DNA from 3 places in the Lysinibacillus sp. G1-3 genome. Region 2 is predicted to be linked to each of the others. Evidence: riboswitches for the same ligand, from Rfam matches in the RefSeq annotation. Region 2 holds a riboswitch; each other region holds the start of a gene.
The links. Region 2 has a riboswitch for thiamine pyrophosphate ahead of thiC (phosphomethylpyrimidine synthase ThiC). Riboswitches for the same ligand answer to the same signal wherever they lie in the genome.
Positions count from the first base shown of each region.

Region 1: linked by a shared signal. The riboswitch ahead of ACVYAD_RS03285 (ABC transporter substrate-binding protein) and the one ahead of thiC (phosphomethylpyrimidine synthase ThiC) in region 2 are both predicted to bind thiamine pyrophosphate.
Region 3: linked by a shared signal. The riboswitch ahead of thiW (energy coupling factor transporter S component ThiW) and the one ahead of thiC (phosphomethylpyrimidine synthase ThiC) in region 2 are both predicted to bind thiamine pyrophosphate.

Region 1 is NZ_JBWHYQ010000002.1:273,657-279,154, forward strand. It holds gene ACVYAD_RS03275 (ABC transporter permease) at 1-698, opposite strand, end outside; gene ACVYAD_RS03280 (thiamine-binding protein) at 698-988, opposite strand; gene ACVYAD_RS03285 (ABC transporter substrate-binding protein) at 990-1,985, opposite strand; TPP riboswitch at 2,163-2,273, opposite strand; gene ACVYAD_RS03290 (TetR/AcrR family transcriptional regulator) at 2,549-3,157, shown strand; gene ACVYAD_RS03295 (MFS transporter) at 3,385-4,671, shown strand; gene parC (DNA topoisomerase IV subunit A) at 4,832-5,498, opposite strand, start outside.
Region 2 is NZ_JBWHYQ010000019.1:14,225-19,722, reverse strand. It holds gene ACVYAD_RS19335 (AEC family transporter) at 7-936, shown strand; TPP riboswitch at 1,161-1,275, shown strand; gene thiC (phosphomethylpyrimidine synthase ThiC) at 1,599-3,377, shown strand; gene ACVYAD_RS19325 (catalase) at 3,583-5,088, opposite strand; gene ACVYAD_RS19320 (helix-turn-helix domain-containing protein) at 5,469-5,498, opposite strand, start outside.
Region 3 is NZ_JBWHYQ010000001.1:10,845-16,342, forward strand. It holds gene ACVYAD_RS00045 (VWA domain-containing protein) at 1-1,825, shown strand, start outside; gene thiW (energy coupling factor transporter S component ThiW) at 2,099-2,596, opposite strand; TPP riboswitch at 2,698-2,805, opposite strand; gene ACVYAD_RS00055 (MFS transporter) at 2,872-4,068, opposite strand; gene ACVYAD_RS00060 (ABC transporter substrate-binding protein) at 4,270-5,343, opposite strand; gene ACVYAD_RS00065 (ABC transporter permease) at 5,340-5,498, opposite strand, start outside.

The sequences.
Region 1 (5,498 bases), on a different contig from region 2:
AATAATAATAAACTTAAAAATATGATAGCGAAAATCGCTACAAATACACGATCCGTTCGAAATGAAGACTGTGCCAATGTCATATAAACGCCAATCCCCATTTTCGCTCCTAACCATTCCGCAATAACAGCCCCCATGACGCTATAGGTAGCAGCAATCTTTATGCCTGAAAAAATCGCTGGATACGCATAAGGCCATTCTAACTTCCAAAAGGTTTGGGCTTTCGTAGCACCTATCATCTCAAAATAATGCTTTAGCTCAGGCGAAGTTTGACGAAAGCCATCCATTGCCGAAATAACAATAGGGAAAAAGCACACAAGACAAATAATAATGAGCTTTGGCAATAAACCGAAGCCAAACCAAATGATTAATAATGGTGCTAGGACAAGTACTGGGACATTTTGCGACATAATGAGAATAGGGTAAAATAGCTCCCTTATAAACGTAAAACGATGTAATAGCACCGCAACTGTGAGCCCACATAATATCCCGATAGCAAGTCCAAGAAGTGCTAATTGTATAGTAGCTAAAGCATGAGGCACAAACGTCTCATACGATTGAAAGCCCTCTTTCAAAATGGCACTTGGTGCAGGCAATAGCCAATGTGGAATATCAGCAAAACGGACAATTAGTTCCCATATGAACAAGAGGAAGGCGATAAAAATTATCGTCCTTCCTTGTTTAACAGCCTGCTTCATTACTTATATTTCTCCGTTAGCGTATCCATTGTAATACCGGATGGCTGATATAAAATTTTCACTTGCGTAATGACATTGATTGCGCCAAGCTCGATCATCTTGGCATTCATTTTTTCAATAATTTGCAGCAAAGTCGTAAGCTCGCCTTCCATTGTCGTTTCTAATGGATGAACTTCATATTTCACCCCTGAAGCATCGATAACTGCAATTGCTGCATCGACAAACGGGATCACATCTTCATATGTTTCAGTTTTCGGGATAATTTGTACACTTATTAAAGAGTTTGCCATATTACTTTGTCTCCTTTTTCGGTAAAAAGTCGTTTGTAAATGCTTGTTTTGCGTTAAATTCGCCCTCTAAAACTTTGTTGTCGGCCATCCATTTCGCGTAGTTTTCCCAGACAGCTAATTTTTGCTCGCCCCATTGTGCAGCATCGTCTTGATACTTATCTGCTAACCATTCCTGACTTTTATGCACAAGGTTCTTATCTAAATCAGGTACCGCTTCTAGTAAACTATCAGCTGCCTCATTAGGGTGTTTTATTGCATATTCATAGCCCTTTGCTGCAGCAGCGACAAATGCTTTTACCGTCTCAGGATTATCCTGAATCATTTTTTCATTTGTAGCAAGTACAGGTGTGTAATAATCTAACTGCTCACTATAATCTGTTAAATAAAGCATGTTCAGCTTTTCGCCACGAAGTTCTGCTTCAATACCTGTCCATGCATAATAAATCCACGCAAAATCAATATCTTTTTTCATCATAGTGAAGAAATCTAAATCACCTGCATTGACGATATCTAACTTATTAACATCTGCATCTTCTGTTTGCATTAGTGATTGTAGTACAGCCTTTTCAAGCGGTGCACCCCAGCCACCGTATGTTTTCCCTTCAAAATCTTTTGGTGACGTAATGCCTTTTGATGCGGTAGATGCGAAGCCAGAAGTATTATGCTGTATAATCGCTGCAATCGATACTAAAGGTACATCCTGCACACGAGCTTGTGTAATTCCTTCCTGATAGCTTACGCCAAACTGTGCCTTTCCTGATGCTACAAGCTGATCAGCACCCGTTTCACCAGGTAATAAAATATCAACATCTAAGCCTTGTTCCTTAAAGTAGCCAAGTTTTTCAGCTACATATAAACCTGTATGATTTGTGTTCGGTGTCCAATCAAGAACTACCGATACTTTTGTTAATCCTTTAGCATCCTTTTTAGTTTCTTTTTCGCTACAGCCCACTAATGTTAAAAGTGCAACCATTAGGACCAATAACCATTTTTTCATGCTGAATCCTCCAAGTTAGTAGTGTGAAAGTGTTCATGAATGAATGAATGTCTTTACCAGAAGAAACCGTTCACGGTCTGTTTACACGTAAGGTATGTGCATGCAACAAAAGTCTGAAAACATAAAAAACGCCTAGGATTCCTCCCAGACGTTGTACAATCAGTATCAAAAACTTTCTTTTTTTGAATAGATGTTCCCTACGCTGGTACGAGCCAAATCAGGTTCAAAGGGTCAGCGTCTATCGGACACAATCTCAGCTGGCAACTACCAGCCCCCCTACATTCTTTCGATATGAACTTTTCGAGATTATTATAACCATATCTATCCGTAAATGACAAGGGTCTGTTTATCGATAGCGCTGAATTATTATTTAAACAGCCTCATTTGTAAAACGTTCCTTCAAGAAAGCAAAGTAAAAATCACCACTGTAACGGAGTCATCATGCTTTTAAAGTAATTTATAACTAAAAATACAAAAAATTCTTTCATTATATTGACAATGGAAACAAATTACAATGAAATTTGATTGATTAATCAATCATTTATTATGAAAGGAGTATCAACATGAATTCGATACTTACTAATGATGAAAAAAAGAAAAGAAAAAGATCTACAATTTTAGACGCCGCTATTAAATTATATAGTGAAAATGGTTTTGCAGAGACCAAAGTGGCCGATATTGCTAAGGAAGCAGGAGTTAGTTTCGGCACCGTATTTACGTATTTTGATTCAAAAGAAGTACTTTATGAAGCAGCTATTTTAGAGCCATTGGAAAAAATCAAACCATATTTTATTGAGATACAAGAACACTTTAAAGGTGAGCCTCTTGAAATAATTAAGGAAATGATAGATTGTCATGTGCAACTTTTTGCAACGAGAAGTGAATACTTACGTTTAATTCAACAGGTTCTTGCAAGACCTGAACGATTTCCAAAGCTTTTTAAAGAACTAGATGATTTTGTAAAATCATTTCTAGACTGTATTTATCCGGTTATTGAAGCAGGTCAACGGCTTGGTTACTTTTATGAAGAAGCACCTTCATTAATTGCTGAGTCATACTTATCCATCTTAAACGGAATGCGTTTAACGTTTATTGATGAGTATACAAACATGGTGTGGAAGGATATAACGAGACAAGCTCTAAGATTATTTGGACCTATTTCTAATTTATAAACATTCTCTATCCTTCAGCCGTACCTATAAAATTAGGAAACTCATAACAGGGCGGAATCTATAGACATATTTTGTTCCCTATGAAAAATAGTTTGGATGATTTTCTTTTTGGCTCCCCTAGCTATGCAGGCCTCAAACTGGAAAACATAAAAGAGTCAATGAGACCACCACTTCCTTTAGGAATTCTATCGGAAAAAGCTATTACTTAAAGTACGAGGAGTGATTATATGAAATTGAGAGATATCCATCCCAACATCAAACTTCGCCTAGCCATGCAATTTCTAGGCGGCCTTATTTCTATGGCTGTTATCCCTTTTCTCGCTATTTATTTTACTCAAAATATCGGCGCTACTAAAACGGCTTTTATTCTTATAATTATTGTCATTAGTGGGGGCATTGGAGGGTTTATTGGAGGGCATGTTTCTGATAAAATCGGACGAAAAAAAATAATGATTTATTCTGAAATTGGTCTATTGCTTTCGTATCTGTTTATAGCACTTTTTAATTCTCCTTGGTTTAACCTTCCTTATATTTCTGCAGCATTCTTCATCATCAATATGTTTTGTGGAGGCATGTTTCAGCCAGCCGCACAAGCTATGATGATTGATGTTACTAATTCTGAATCGAGAAAGCTCGTATTTACAATTAGCTACTGGTTAGGGAATTTATCAACTGCAATTGGAGGAATTATTGGAGCATTTCTTTTTAAAAACTACTTATTTGAGTTATTTATTGGAATCTCACTGATCTCTTTGTTATCTGTTTTTATGACTATATTTTTCATCACAGAAACTTATTCACCAGAACCTTCACCTAAGTCTTCTCATCATAAGAAAAAATCTTCATCTGTAGAAATGCTTCAAACTTATTCAAGTGTTTTAAAAGATAAGCTATTTATGTTTTATATTTTAGGAGCAATCTTGATCTTTACTTTGGAACAGTCTTTATCAAACTATATTGGGATTCGGCTCGAAAAAGATATACCTCAACATTCAGCCTCTTTATTTGGAATAGATTTCATAGTAGATGGCACAAAAATGCTTGGTTTTCTTCGAACAGAGAATACTATTCTTGTAGTTATCCTATCTAGTGCTGTATTGTTCTTATTTAAAAAATGTAGTGATCGCTGGACTCTTGTTATAGGAATGTTAATCTTTTCTATATGTTTCAGTGTTTTCGCTTCTTCAAATAACGTGTTGATTCTTTTTATTGCCATGTTTATTGGAACAATTGGTGAGCTGATGTTTGTTCCTAATAAACAGGCGATGATAGGAGAACTTGCCCCATCTAACGCTCGTAGCACCTATATGGCTTTTAATAGCTTAACTACCTATGGAGCAATGATTGTAGCTTCGTTATTGATTATCATTGGAGAATGGATTCCCCCTATATATATGAGTGGATTGCTCCTTATCCTAGGATTAACTGGTACATTTTTGTACTATTTAGTAACAAAAACACTATACGCTAATGTTTGTGAAAAGAATGAAAGAAAAGTGCCTGTTTCTTCTTAAAGGTTGTTTTTCCACTTATTTCGGCTCGGTCAAACTTGTTATCGTTAGGTAAAGCATCACTTTACAATCCTCCAGTATGTTAGACAAAGAACCGAGCTCTTTGGTTTCAATTAACTCAAAAAAGCCCAGCTCTCAAAGGAGCTGGGCTAGAAAACTAATGTTATTTCTCTTCTTTTTTGACTGCGAAGACATGTGAAATGGCACCGTCTGTAGCTATATCCACTTTAAAGGAGCCATTTGAATGGCGATCTGCTCGAGTTAATGCTTGTACATCAAGGGACTCTTGCACACCTTTTTCCGTTTCAATCATTAGCTGTTCCCCATCAGTGACCTTGACTACAGCCACGATTCGATGTGGGTTCGCTTTTAACTCTGTTAATACTTTTAAGCCGCGTTTTGCACGACTAGTCATTTCTACTTCGGCTACATTCATTTTCTTCACAGCACCGCGTTGCGTAACAATTGCCACATAGGACGTTTTATCTGGTGGTAAAACATTGATGCCGACTAATGCTTCTCCGTCTTTCAGTGTAATCCCTTTGACGCCACCTGTTTTTACACCTGTTACTGGTAATTCCTCTATTGGGAAACGAATTGCATAGGCAGTATCTGTCGTTAACATTAGTTCTACCTCGTCCGTCACAATACTTGCAAAAATCATTTCATCGCCTGATTTGACATTCATCGTTTTTATCGGCTTCGAATAGCGTGTTACAGCATAATCTGCTACTGATGAGCGTTTAATTTGTCCATCTTTCGTAGCCGTTAAAATATACGTATTGGCCTGTTCGAATGTCTCAAAACCATATACAGCAATAATAGATTCA
Region 2 (5,498 bases):
AACACTATGGTGTATCTCGGTATGATTTTCTTTCAAATTGTAGCTCCGATTTTAGTGCTTCTAGTACTTGGCGCAGTTTTACAAAGGAAATTTCGTTTTAATTTAAAGGCGCTATCTCAACTTATTACATACTGCTTTATGCCAGCAGCTGTTTTTGTGAATTTATATGAAACGAGTATAGAATTGTCTGTACTTGGGGAAGTTGCGTTTTTTATTCTACTCTTTATCGGAAGCCAAATGGTCCTTAGTCACTTTCTAGCAAAGGGGCTCGGTTTAGTAAAAACAGAGGCTGCGGTGTTTAAAAATAGCGTTGTCCTCATTAATTCAGGCAACTATGGTATTCCAGTTGCCCAAATGATTTTCGTGACTCAGCCGATTGGGGTAGCGATTCAAGTTATTCTCGTTATATTTCAAAATATGACGACGTATACTTACGGCTTGTACAATTTAATTTCTTCAACAAAATCAGGTATGTCAATTTTGAAGGATTTCCTCAAAATGCCTATTATTCATGCACTTATTATTGGCGTTACTATGAACTATTTTAATATCCCTATACCGCAGTTCGTAAAAATTCCGATAGACCATGTGGCAGATGGCTTTATCGCTGTAGCATTAATAACTTTAGGGGCACAGCTATCCCAACTTGAAATAAAATCTATGTTTAATAAGATGGTATACATTAGTTGTTTTACACGATTAATCATAGGGCCTGCCGTAGCATTGCTTATCATTTTTGCTCTTGATCTTGACGGTGTCGTGGCACAATCACTTTTTATAGCTAGTTCGTTCCCGACATCGCGAAATAGTTCCAGTCTGGCATTAGAATATGACGTAGAATCGGCAACTGCTGCACAAACAGTTTTATTTTCAACGATTGTGAGCTGTATTACAGTGACAATTGTGATTTATGTAGCGGAGTTGTTGTTTACCTAATGGCTAGGTGCTCATTTGATTGTCCATTGTTGATAAAAACTAAAATTGTTCCGATAAAATGAGATTTTGTTCCGATAAATCTTCAAAGTATATGAACTCATCAGATAACGTGAAGTTGTGCGCCAAAGTCTAATCTGACGTTGATTCTTGATGAATGTGCCAAAAATAATCAAATGAAGCTTCCATCTATTAGCAATATCTGCTACACTAGCATCAAACTTAATAGTATTAACTAGGGGAGTCTGATGAGTCAGGCTGAGAGGGAAACGCATAGAGGTTTCTTGACCCTTTGGACCTGATCTGGCTCATACCAGCGTGGGAAAGTTAACCATTATTGCACACTACGTTATTTGCAATAACTATACCTTTACATTCTTAGCCGGATCCAAAATTTTTTTGGATTCGGCTTTTTGTCTTCATTCAGCAGAAGACTCCTATCTTTCCAGGTGATGAAATGTATGCGGTGAAGCTTCCTAACTAGTAGGTGCCCAAACGCCTGCTGAATGAAGACAAGCCTCCGGCGGATGTCACGGATTTTAAAAGGAATGAATTGTGCGGGCACAATTCAAAATCCGGACGCAATTACGCCAAGGCGAAATTGATTTTTGTTGGGTGAGCTAGATTCGGTCCTTATATTAATATAAAAGGGAGCGAAGTAGTTTATGACAACAATTAGCGAAAAGAATATTACGATTATGTCAAGTTTTGAAGGAAGTAAAAAAGTTTACGTAGAAGGTTCTCGACCAGATATTTTAGTGCCAATGCGTGAGATTGCTTTGAGTCCGACGACAGGAAGCTTTGGTGAAGAGGAAAATGCACCAGTGCGTGTTTATGATACGAGTGGCCCGTACACTGAACCTGCACATAAGGTGGATATTACGAAAGGATTGCCAGCTTTACGTAGTGCATGGATCAAAGAACGAGGTGACGTTGAGGAATACGAAGGTCGTACGATCAAGCCAGAAGATAACGGATTCCGCAAAGCTAATGATCCACGAATGAATGAAAATGTGTTTCCGGATTTATCTAGAAGGCCTTTACGTGCGAAAAAAGGCAAAAATGTAACGCAGCTTCACTATGCACGAAAGGGAATTATTACTCCAGAAATGGAGTTTGTAGCGATTCGTGAAAATATGGATCCCGAGTTCGTGCGCTCAGAGATAGCGGCGGGGCGTGCAATTTTGCCATCTAATATTAATCACCCTGAGGCAGAGCCAATGATTATTGGACGCAACTTCCACGTGAAAATTAACGCCAATATTGGAAATTCAGCGGTGTCATCCTCTATTGCAGAAGAGGTAGAAAAAATGACGTGGGCTACACGCTGGGGTGCTGATAACATTATGGATTTATCGACGGGTAAGCATATTCATACGACGCGTGAATGGATTATCCGTAATGCTGCGGTGCCAGTAGGAACGGTGCCGATTTATCAAGCGCTAGAAAAAGTAAATGGTGTGGCAGAGGATTTAACGTGGGAGGTGTATCGTGATACGTTAATCGAACAAGCAGAGCAAGGTGTAGATTACTTCACGATTCATGCAGGGGTATTGCTACGCTATGTGCCATTAACGGCTAATCGTGTAACTGGCATAGTGTCTCGAGGAGGCTCGATTATGGCGCAATGGTGTTTATATCACCATCAAGAGAGCTTCTTATATACTCATTTTGAAGAAATCTGCGAAATTATGAAAACCTATGATGTTGCCTTCTCTTTAGGTGATGGTTTACGTCCTGGTTCTATTGCAGATGCAAATGATGAGGCTCAGTTTGCGGAGCTGGAAACGCTAGGGGAATTAACGCAAATTGCCTGGGAGCATGATGTACAGGTGATGGTAGAAGGACCAGGGCATGTGCCGATGCATCTTATTAAAGAAAATATGGACAAGCAGTTAGAGGTATGTAAGGAAGCTCCTTTCTATACGTTAGGACCACTAACGACAGATATTGCTCCGGGCTATGACCATATTACATCAGCCATTGGAGCTGCAATGATTGGTTGGTATGGTACGGCAATGCTATGTTATGTAACGCCTAAAGAGCATCTTGGCTTACCAAATCGTGATGATGTTCGTGTAGGGGTTATTACGTACAAAATTGCTGCACACGCTGCTGATTTAGCGAAAGGGCATCCGGGGGCACAGCAACGTGATGATGCACTATCTAAGGCACGCTTTGAATTCCGCTGGCGCGATCAATTCAACCTTTCGTTAGATCCAGAGCGTGCAGTCGAATATCATGATGAAACATTGCCAGCAGAAGGAGCAAAAACTGCGCACTTCTGTTCAATGTGCGGACCTAAGTTTTGTAGTATGAAAATCTCACAGGATATTCGTACTTATGCAAAAGAAAAAGACTTAAATACGACTGAAGCTATCCATAAAGGTATGCAGGAGAAGGCGAAGGAATTTAAAAAGGCGGGCAGTCAAATTTATCAATAATTATTAGACTGGGCTCGTGTCTTTCATAGGCACGAGCCTTATTTTGGTTCATCATCAAGAGGGGTGCATGTATATAGGTTGATTTCCTTTCCGGTGATGCGCTCTCATTTTGTCATTAAGATAAAAAAACTCCATGTGAGGTCGCCCTTCACATGGAGTAAAAAGTTGGATTTGGATATCAATAATAGTTGGAATATGTGGAGAATTAAACGTTAGTTGGTTGTTTCACGTATGGATTTGAAAGATCCATACCTTCTAATGAAAGACCCATAGCTTTTGCTACACCTTCACCATATGCTGGATCAGCTAAATAGCAGTGAAGAATATGACGACGTTTAATGAACTCTTCAACTGATGCCATATCATTAGCAGTATTTTCGAATAGGCGTTGTTGCTCTTCGGCAGTCATTAGGCGGAATAATTTACCTGGCTGTTCGAAGTAGTTGTTGTCATCTTCACGGAAGTCGTGGATACCAGCATTACCGTCGATACGTAATTCAGGCTCTTTATAGTCTAAATTATGCTCCCATTCACCATAGCTATTTGGTTCATAGCCTAAAGTTGAACCAAGGTTGCCATCGAAACGCATAGCACCGTCGCGGTGGAATGTACGGAATGGGCATTTTGGTGCGTTCACAGGAAGCATGTAGTGGTTCACACCTAAACGATAGCGTTGTGCATCTCCATATGCAAAAATACGAGCCTGTAACATTTTGTCTGGAGAGAAGCTAATACCAGGGATAATGTTAGATGGTGCAAAGGCAGCTTGTTCAACTTCTGCAAAGTAGTTGTCCGCGTTTTTGTTTAACTCGAATTCACCTACAGGAATTAATGGGAAGTCTTTTTTATACCATACCTTTGTTAAGTCAAACGGGTTATATGGTAATTCACGAGCTTGTTCCTCTGTCATAACTTGGATGGACATTTTCCATTTAGGGAAATCGCCATTTTCAATTGCTTCATATAAATCGCGTTGTGAAGATTCGCGGTCATTACTGATTACTTCAGCAGCCTCAGCACCAGTTAAGTTTTTAATCCCTTGCTCTGTACTAAAGTGGAATTTAACCCATACGCGCTCATTTTCTTCATTAATAAAGCTATATGTGTGAGAACCGAAACCATGCATATTACGGTAACCAGCTGGAATACCACGGTCAGACATTACGATTGTTACTTGGTGAAGCGCCTCAGGTAATGAAGTCCAGAAATCCCAGTTTGAATTAGCGTTTTTCATATTTGTACGTGGGTCACGTTTTACCACGTGGTTTAAATCTGTAAAGTGTAAAGGATCACGGAAGAAGAATACAGGTGTGTTGTTACCAACTAAATCCCAGTTACCTTCTTCAGTATAGAACTTAAGTGCAAAGCCACGAATATCGCGCTCAGCATCTGCTGCACCACGCTCACCTGCAACTGTAGAGAAGCGTGCGAACATTTCAGTCTTTTTCCCAACCTCTGAGAAAATTTTTGCTTTAGTATATTTAGTAATATCATGCGTTACAGTGAAAGTACCGAATGCACCTGAACCTTTAGCGTGCATACGACGTTCAGGAATAACTTCACGGTTGAAGTTTGCTAATTTTTCAACTAACCATACATCCTGAAGAAGTAGAGGACCACGAGGACCTGCTGACATTGAATCATGGTTGCTTACTACTGGAGAGCCACCTGCTGTTGTAAAACGACGGCTACGATCATTTTTGTTTGTCATATTAGTTTACCTCCTAAAGAAAAATTGTGAGTCAAACTCTTCAACAATAACTATAACAAATGTAAAATAGAATTGCTAGTAAATTATAATTATTATTGTTAAAGAATATTTATATTAAGATATAAACTATAAATATATGCTAGATTTAAAGGGGTTATGACTAACCTTTACCACAAATTAAGTTTTTTAAACATTTTTGAGGATTATTTAACTTCTTTCAAATGAAATCTTTTGTTTATTTATTCTTATTGAAAATATGATAATTGAAAATAATACTAGATAATGAGATCGCGCGTGTGAAGATAAGCCTTCTCTCTCTACACTTTCGCACAAGTTCTCAGTTAGAACGGAAATGAACTCCACGCTGTTGATATGCCTTTTCAAGTTTTACGATAACGATTAGGCGTAAT
Region 3 (5,498 bases), on a different contig from region 2:
AGCAACGGCTGAAGGGCTTGTAAAATATGAAGCACTCGTGCAGGTCGATCAAGATGCGATTTTAGAAAATAATAAATTAACGAGCGTCACGATGGTGCAAAGTGAACCACATTTATTAATTGTTAATGGCTATGAAACACCATCACCAATCGCAGCAGCACTTGGCAATCAATCCATTTCCTATGATGTGGTAGATGCTAAAAGTCTACCAAATGAGCTTTCTAGTTATTTACAATACAATGCAATCATTTTTGATAATGTGCCAGGCCATTTAGTAGGCGAGGCAAAAATGACTGTCATTGAGCAAGCAGTGAAAAATTTTGGTGTCGGTTTTACAATGGTTGGTGGCGAAAATAGCTTTGGCTTAGGCGGTTATTTTAAAACACCAATCGAAACTTTACTACCTGTTGAAATGGAGATTAAAGGTAAGGAGCAATTACCATCATTAGGGCTGGCAATCGTACTTGACCGCTCTGGAAGTATGTCTGGAGCAAAGTTAGAGCTTGCTAAGGAGGCTGCCGCCCGTTCAATTGAAATGCTACGAGATGAGGATACGCTCGGGTTTATTGCCTTTGATGATCGACCTTGGGAAATTATTGAGACAGGGCCACTTGGCAATAAGGAAGAAGCTGTAGATACGATTTTATCTGTAACGCCAGGTGGAGGTACTGAAATATATGGTTCACTTGCTAAAGCTTATGAAAATCTAGCAGATTTAAAGCTGCAGCGTAAGCATATTATTTTATTAACAGATGGACAGTCACAGTCGGGTAACTATGAAGACTTAATTACACAAGGAAAAGAAAATGGCACGACTCTATCAACAGTTGCAATTGGTCAAGATGCAGATGCTAACTTACTTGAAGCACTCAGTGAGATGGGGAGTGGGCGTTTTTACGATGTTATTGATGAACAGACGATTCCCTCTATTTTATCTCGTGAAACTGCTATGATTTCACGCACATATATTGAAGATAACCCATTTTACCCATCTATATTTAATACATCTGGCTGGAATACGCTATTTACAAATGGGGTACCTAAAATGAATGCTTATATAGGTACGACAGCAAAGCAGGGGGCCACTGTTATCGCAGAAAGTGAGAAGGAAGATCCTGTACTTGCAGAATGGCAATATGGCCTTGGCAAAACATATGCCTTTACTTCTGATTCGACAGGAAAATGGACGGGAGACTGGGCAAGATGGCAAAATTGGGGTACATTTTGGCAAACGCTTATTTCAAAAATGCTACCAAGCTATAACGATGTTGCCTACGATGTACGTCTAGAATCAGACGGCTCCTTTGTCATTACTGACCCAACAAATGAAGCGGCATTCTTAGATATTGTTGCTGTCAATGAAGCGGGTGAAGAACTTGAAACACAGCTTGAGGCAATTTCAGCATCACAAGTTCGAGCAGTCGTGCAAGCAGAACCAGGACTCATCTTCTTCCGCATTACCGATGAAGAACAAGCTATTTACCAGGCTGGCTTAAGTGTACCTTATAGTGTTGAATATGAATTACGTCCAGTGAACGATAAGCTAATCAAAGAACTAACAAAGCAAACAGGCGGCTCTGTTTTGAAAGAACCGAGCGAAGTATTCCGTGAATTTACTAAAAAAGGAGCGGAACGCCAAAATATCGCAACATGGCTTTTATTAGCAGGGATGCTACTATTCTTCATTGATATTACCATTAGACGCTTTGGTTGGGGTTTCCTAACAAGACCGAAGAAAAAAGATCAGCGTGTAGAGGAAAAACCAATACAGGCAGAGGACACAAATGTTGCCCAGCTATTAAAGGGCATGAAAAAACGACATTAGCAATTAAAAAACGATGGTTCAACGCTTTATAGCAATGAGCCATCGTTTTTTGTCATTCCAAGGCTATCATCAATTGTTGGATGACATTTACAAAGTAGGTGGTGAAAATAGGGAATATAGAATTCCTGCAAACTATTAGTGCGGTCAGATATACTGTATTTTCTAAAATATTCGGATAAATCGATGAAACATTCCGATAAAGTCTGAAATTGTTCCGATAAAACACAAATTCATTCCGATAAATCACTCATCCCTTCAAAAAGGATTTATGAATTATAAAAGAGTATTAAGGTTAGTTACAAATACAGTTTTACGTAAATTGCTAGCAACAACAATGCCTAATACAGCACCAATAGTACTTGAAGTTAAAAAGGCTGGCATAAAAAATAAAGCAGCTACAGATGTCCCCATTAATAAATGTGCGTAAGGTACGGCAATGAGTGAGGCAATTATACCTGTTCCAAACATTTCACCGATACCTGCGAGCCATTGTTTGCCGCTGTATTTATAGGCAAGAGCTGCACATAAAGCACCAATAACACTGCCGGGTATAGCTAATAATGAGCCTGTGCCTGTTAAAATACGAATAATGGCTGTGATAAAAGCGACCATAACAGTTGGCACTGGTCCAAGAATGATCGCGCCAATTACATTAATGGCATGCTGTACAGGGTAGGCACGCGCAATGCCCGTTGGTATTGAAACGAAGGTAGAACCTGCTACGGCAATTGCTACTAATAAGGCCATGATTGTTAATTTTCGAATTGACATAATTTCCACTCCTATTTAGTATTTTGTGAATCGCTAATTAACCAGAAAAAAAGCCGCTCCCTAAAAGCATTAGGAAGCGGCCTTGCATTTAAAATAGCAAAAAGCAAGTGTCGCCACTTCCCTCCGCTAGTGTGAACTAGATCAGGTTCAAAGGGTCCGTATATGACAATATACGTCTCAGCCTTTTAAAGACTCCCCTAGTGGTAAACATTTAATTGTTAGTTTTTCTCCTAATAATGTAGCACACTACTAAAAATAGTCAATAACTTTTCAGACTAATTTGAATCAGGATGCATAAGGTGTGGTGCTTTTTTCATTGTCCAAATAAGGGCAAGGCAGAAGCAAGCCATTAAAATAATAGACCCGAAAATATAAGGACTGTTCATATTCCAATCGAATAACATACCTGCTAAAGCTGGACCAATCATATTACCAAGACTCATATACGCATTATTCAGACCAGCTGCATAGCCTTGTTCATTTTCAGCAAGCTTTGAAATCAGTGTGTTGACAGCTGGGCGAATCAATGTCGTAGCTGTAGAGAAGATTGTCGCTACAATTAAAATAAGTGCAAACCCGGATGCGAATAATATTAAGAAAATCGAAACGGCTGCAATAAATAAATTGACTAACACTACTTTCATTTCGCCGAAGCGATTAAACAGCGGTGTAATAACAAACATCTGTACAACAACACCAAAAGCGCCGCCCATTACTAATATAATGGCGATATCAGTAGGTGTGTAATTAAACTTTTCTGTAACAAATAATGATAATGTTGTTTGGAAGTTAGCAATTCCGAAAGAGAATACAAGCATGATAATTAGCATGACAAAATAAGGCATTTGGACTGAACGGGCCATCTGCTTTACAAGATTATCCTGCTTCTGCGCCTTTTTCGCTGTGTTCGGTTTTGTAGCAGGTAATAAAAAGAACGATAAAATAGCTGCTAAGATAGCTGCAAATCCAGCAGTATAAAATGGAAAGTGTAAACTAACTTTTGAGAGGAATCCACCGATACCTGGTCCGATCATAAAACCAAAGGACATTGCTGCCCCTATCATCCCCATACCTTTTCCGCGTTCCTCGTACGTTGTGACGTCAGCCACAAATGCCATTATAGGAGGTGCGACAAATGCAGATCCAAGGCCACCTAAAAAGCGTGCCAAGAAGAGCATCCACACATCTGTAGATAGCCCGAAACCAATTTGTGCAAGGCCTGTAACTATAAGACCGAAAATAATGAGATTTTTACGACCGTATTGATCGGAAAGATTCCCAGCAATTGGAGAAAAAACAAATTGTGCTAAGGCGAACGTTGCAATCAACATGCCAAGTACTTGTCCTGCAGCACCAAATAGTTGTAAATACTCAGGCATGACAGGAATAATAATTCCGATACTCCCCATTGCGATAAACATATTAAACATTAAAATATATAAAGCCGCCTTATTAGACTTCTGCTGGGTCATCGAATACCCCTTTCTTTATTCAAATATATTACAGTCTACCACAAGGCTTGTACGTTTACTATTGACTATAAGTCTGAAATAAGAGACTTATTTATGGGGATTCTAATTATTAAAACAAGTCCCTGCACCAGTCTTTCCTTGGGATTCGCTTCCAGATAAACAAAAAAGCTATTCTCAACGTAATGTGAGAACAGCTTAGGTTTATCGAATACTCATTTTAAATTCTAAAAACAGCTCATTGTATTTACCCAAATAATCAGGGCCTAAGTTTTTATAAACTTCTAATGTTTTACGTTGTTCTTCAGAAGGATAGAATCGCTTATCAGATACAACTTCCTTATCCATTAACTTCATCGCTGCAATATTAGGGGAAGAGTAGCCTACATAATCAGCGTTTTTAGCACCTGATTCAGCTTTTAGAATGAAATTAATGAAGGCATGTGCACCATCTAGATTTTTTGATGTTTTTGGGATGACCATATTGTCAAACCATAAGTTTGAGCCTTCCTTCGGTACAGCAAAGTCTAAATCTTCATTTTCTGACAACATGTCAGCTGCTTGACCAGACCAAGTGAGTGCCACGGCCGCTTCTTTATTAACCATCAGCGGTGTAATTTCATCCCCGATAATGGCTTTTACATTTGGTGCTAATGTGATTAGTTTATCCGTAGCCGTACGTAGCTCCTCGTTATTTAAAGAGTTGAGCGAGTAGCCAAGGCTGTTTAAGCCCATACCAATCACTTCACGTGCACCGTCTACTAAAAAGACTTTACGCTTTAATGAAGGATCCCATAAGTCCTCCCAAGAAGAGAAGTCAAGATTTCCAACGAGCTTTGGATTATAGACAACGCCGACTGTTCCCCAGAAATATGGAACAGAATATTTATTGTCGTCATCAAATGGTAAATCTAAAAAATACGGATCGATATTTTTAAAATTAGGGATTTTCGTTTTATCTAAAGGAACAAGTAAGTTTTCTTCCTTCATTTTTTCAATCATATATTCAGAAGGTACTGCAATATCGTAAGCTGTACCACCTTGTTGAATTTTTGTCATCATAGCTTCATTTGAATCAAACGTCTCATAGATAACATGAATGCCTGTTTCTTTTTCAAATTGTTTCAGCAAATCAGGGTCAATATATTCTCCCCAGTTAAAGATTGTTAACGTATCTTTACCACTTTTCCCACCGCCCGCACTTAGGGCGTCAGCAGCATAGAATAAAAGGGCGGAAACGACAAGTATTGCGATTGTTGCTTGAATTAATTGCTTCATTGAGTTCCCCCCGTTCTTTTATTAGCGCGGCTTGTGATGAAGTAATAGCCAACTACGACTATAACCGTTACAAAGAATACTAAACCAGAAATGGCATTAACCGTTAAGGAAATACCGGCACGTGCCATCGAATAAATTTCAACAGATAATGTACT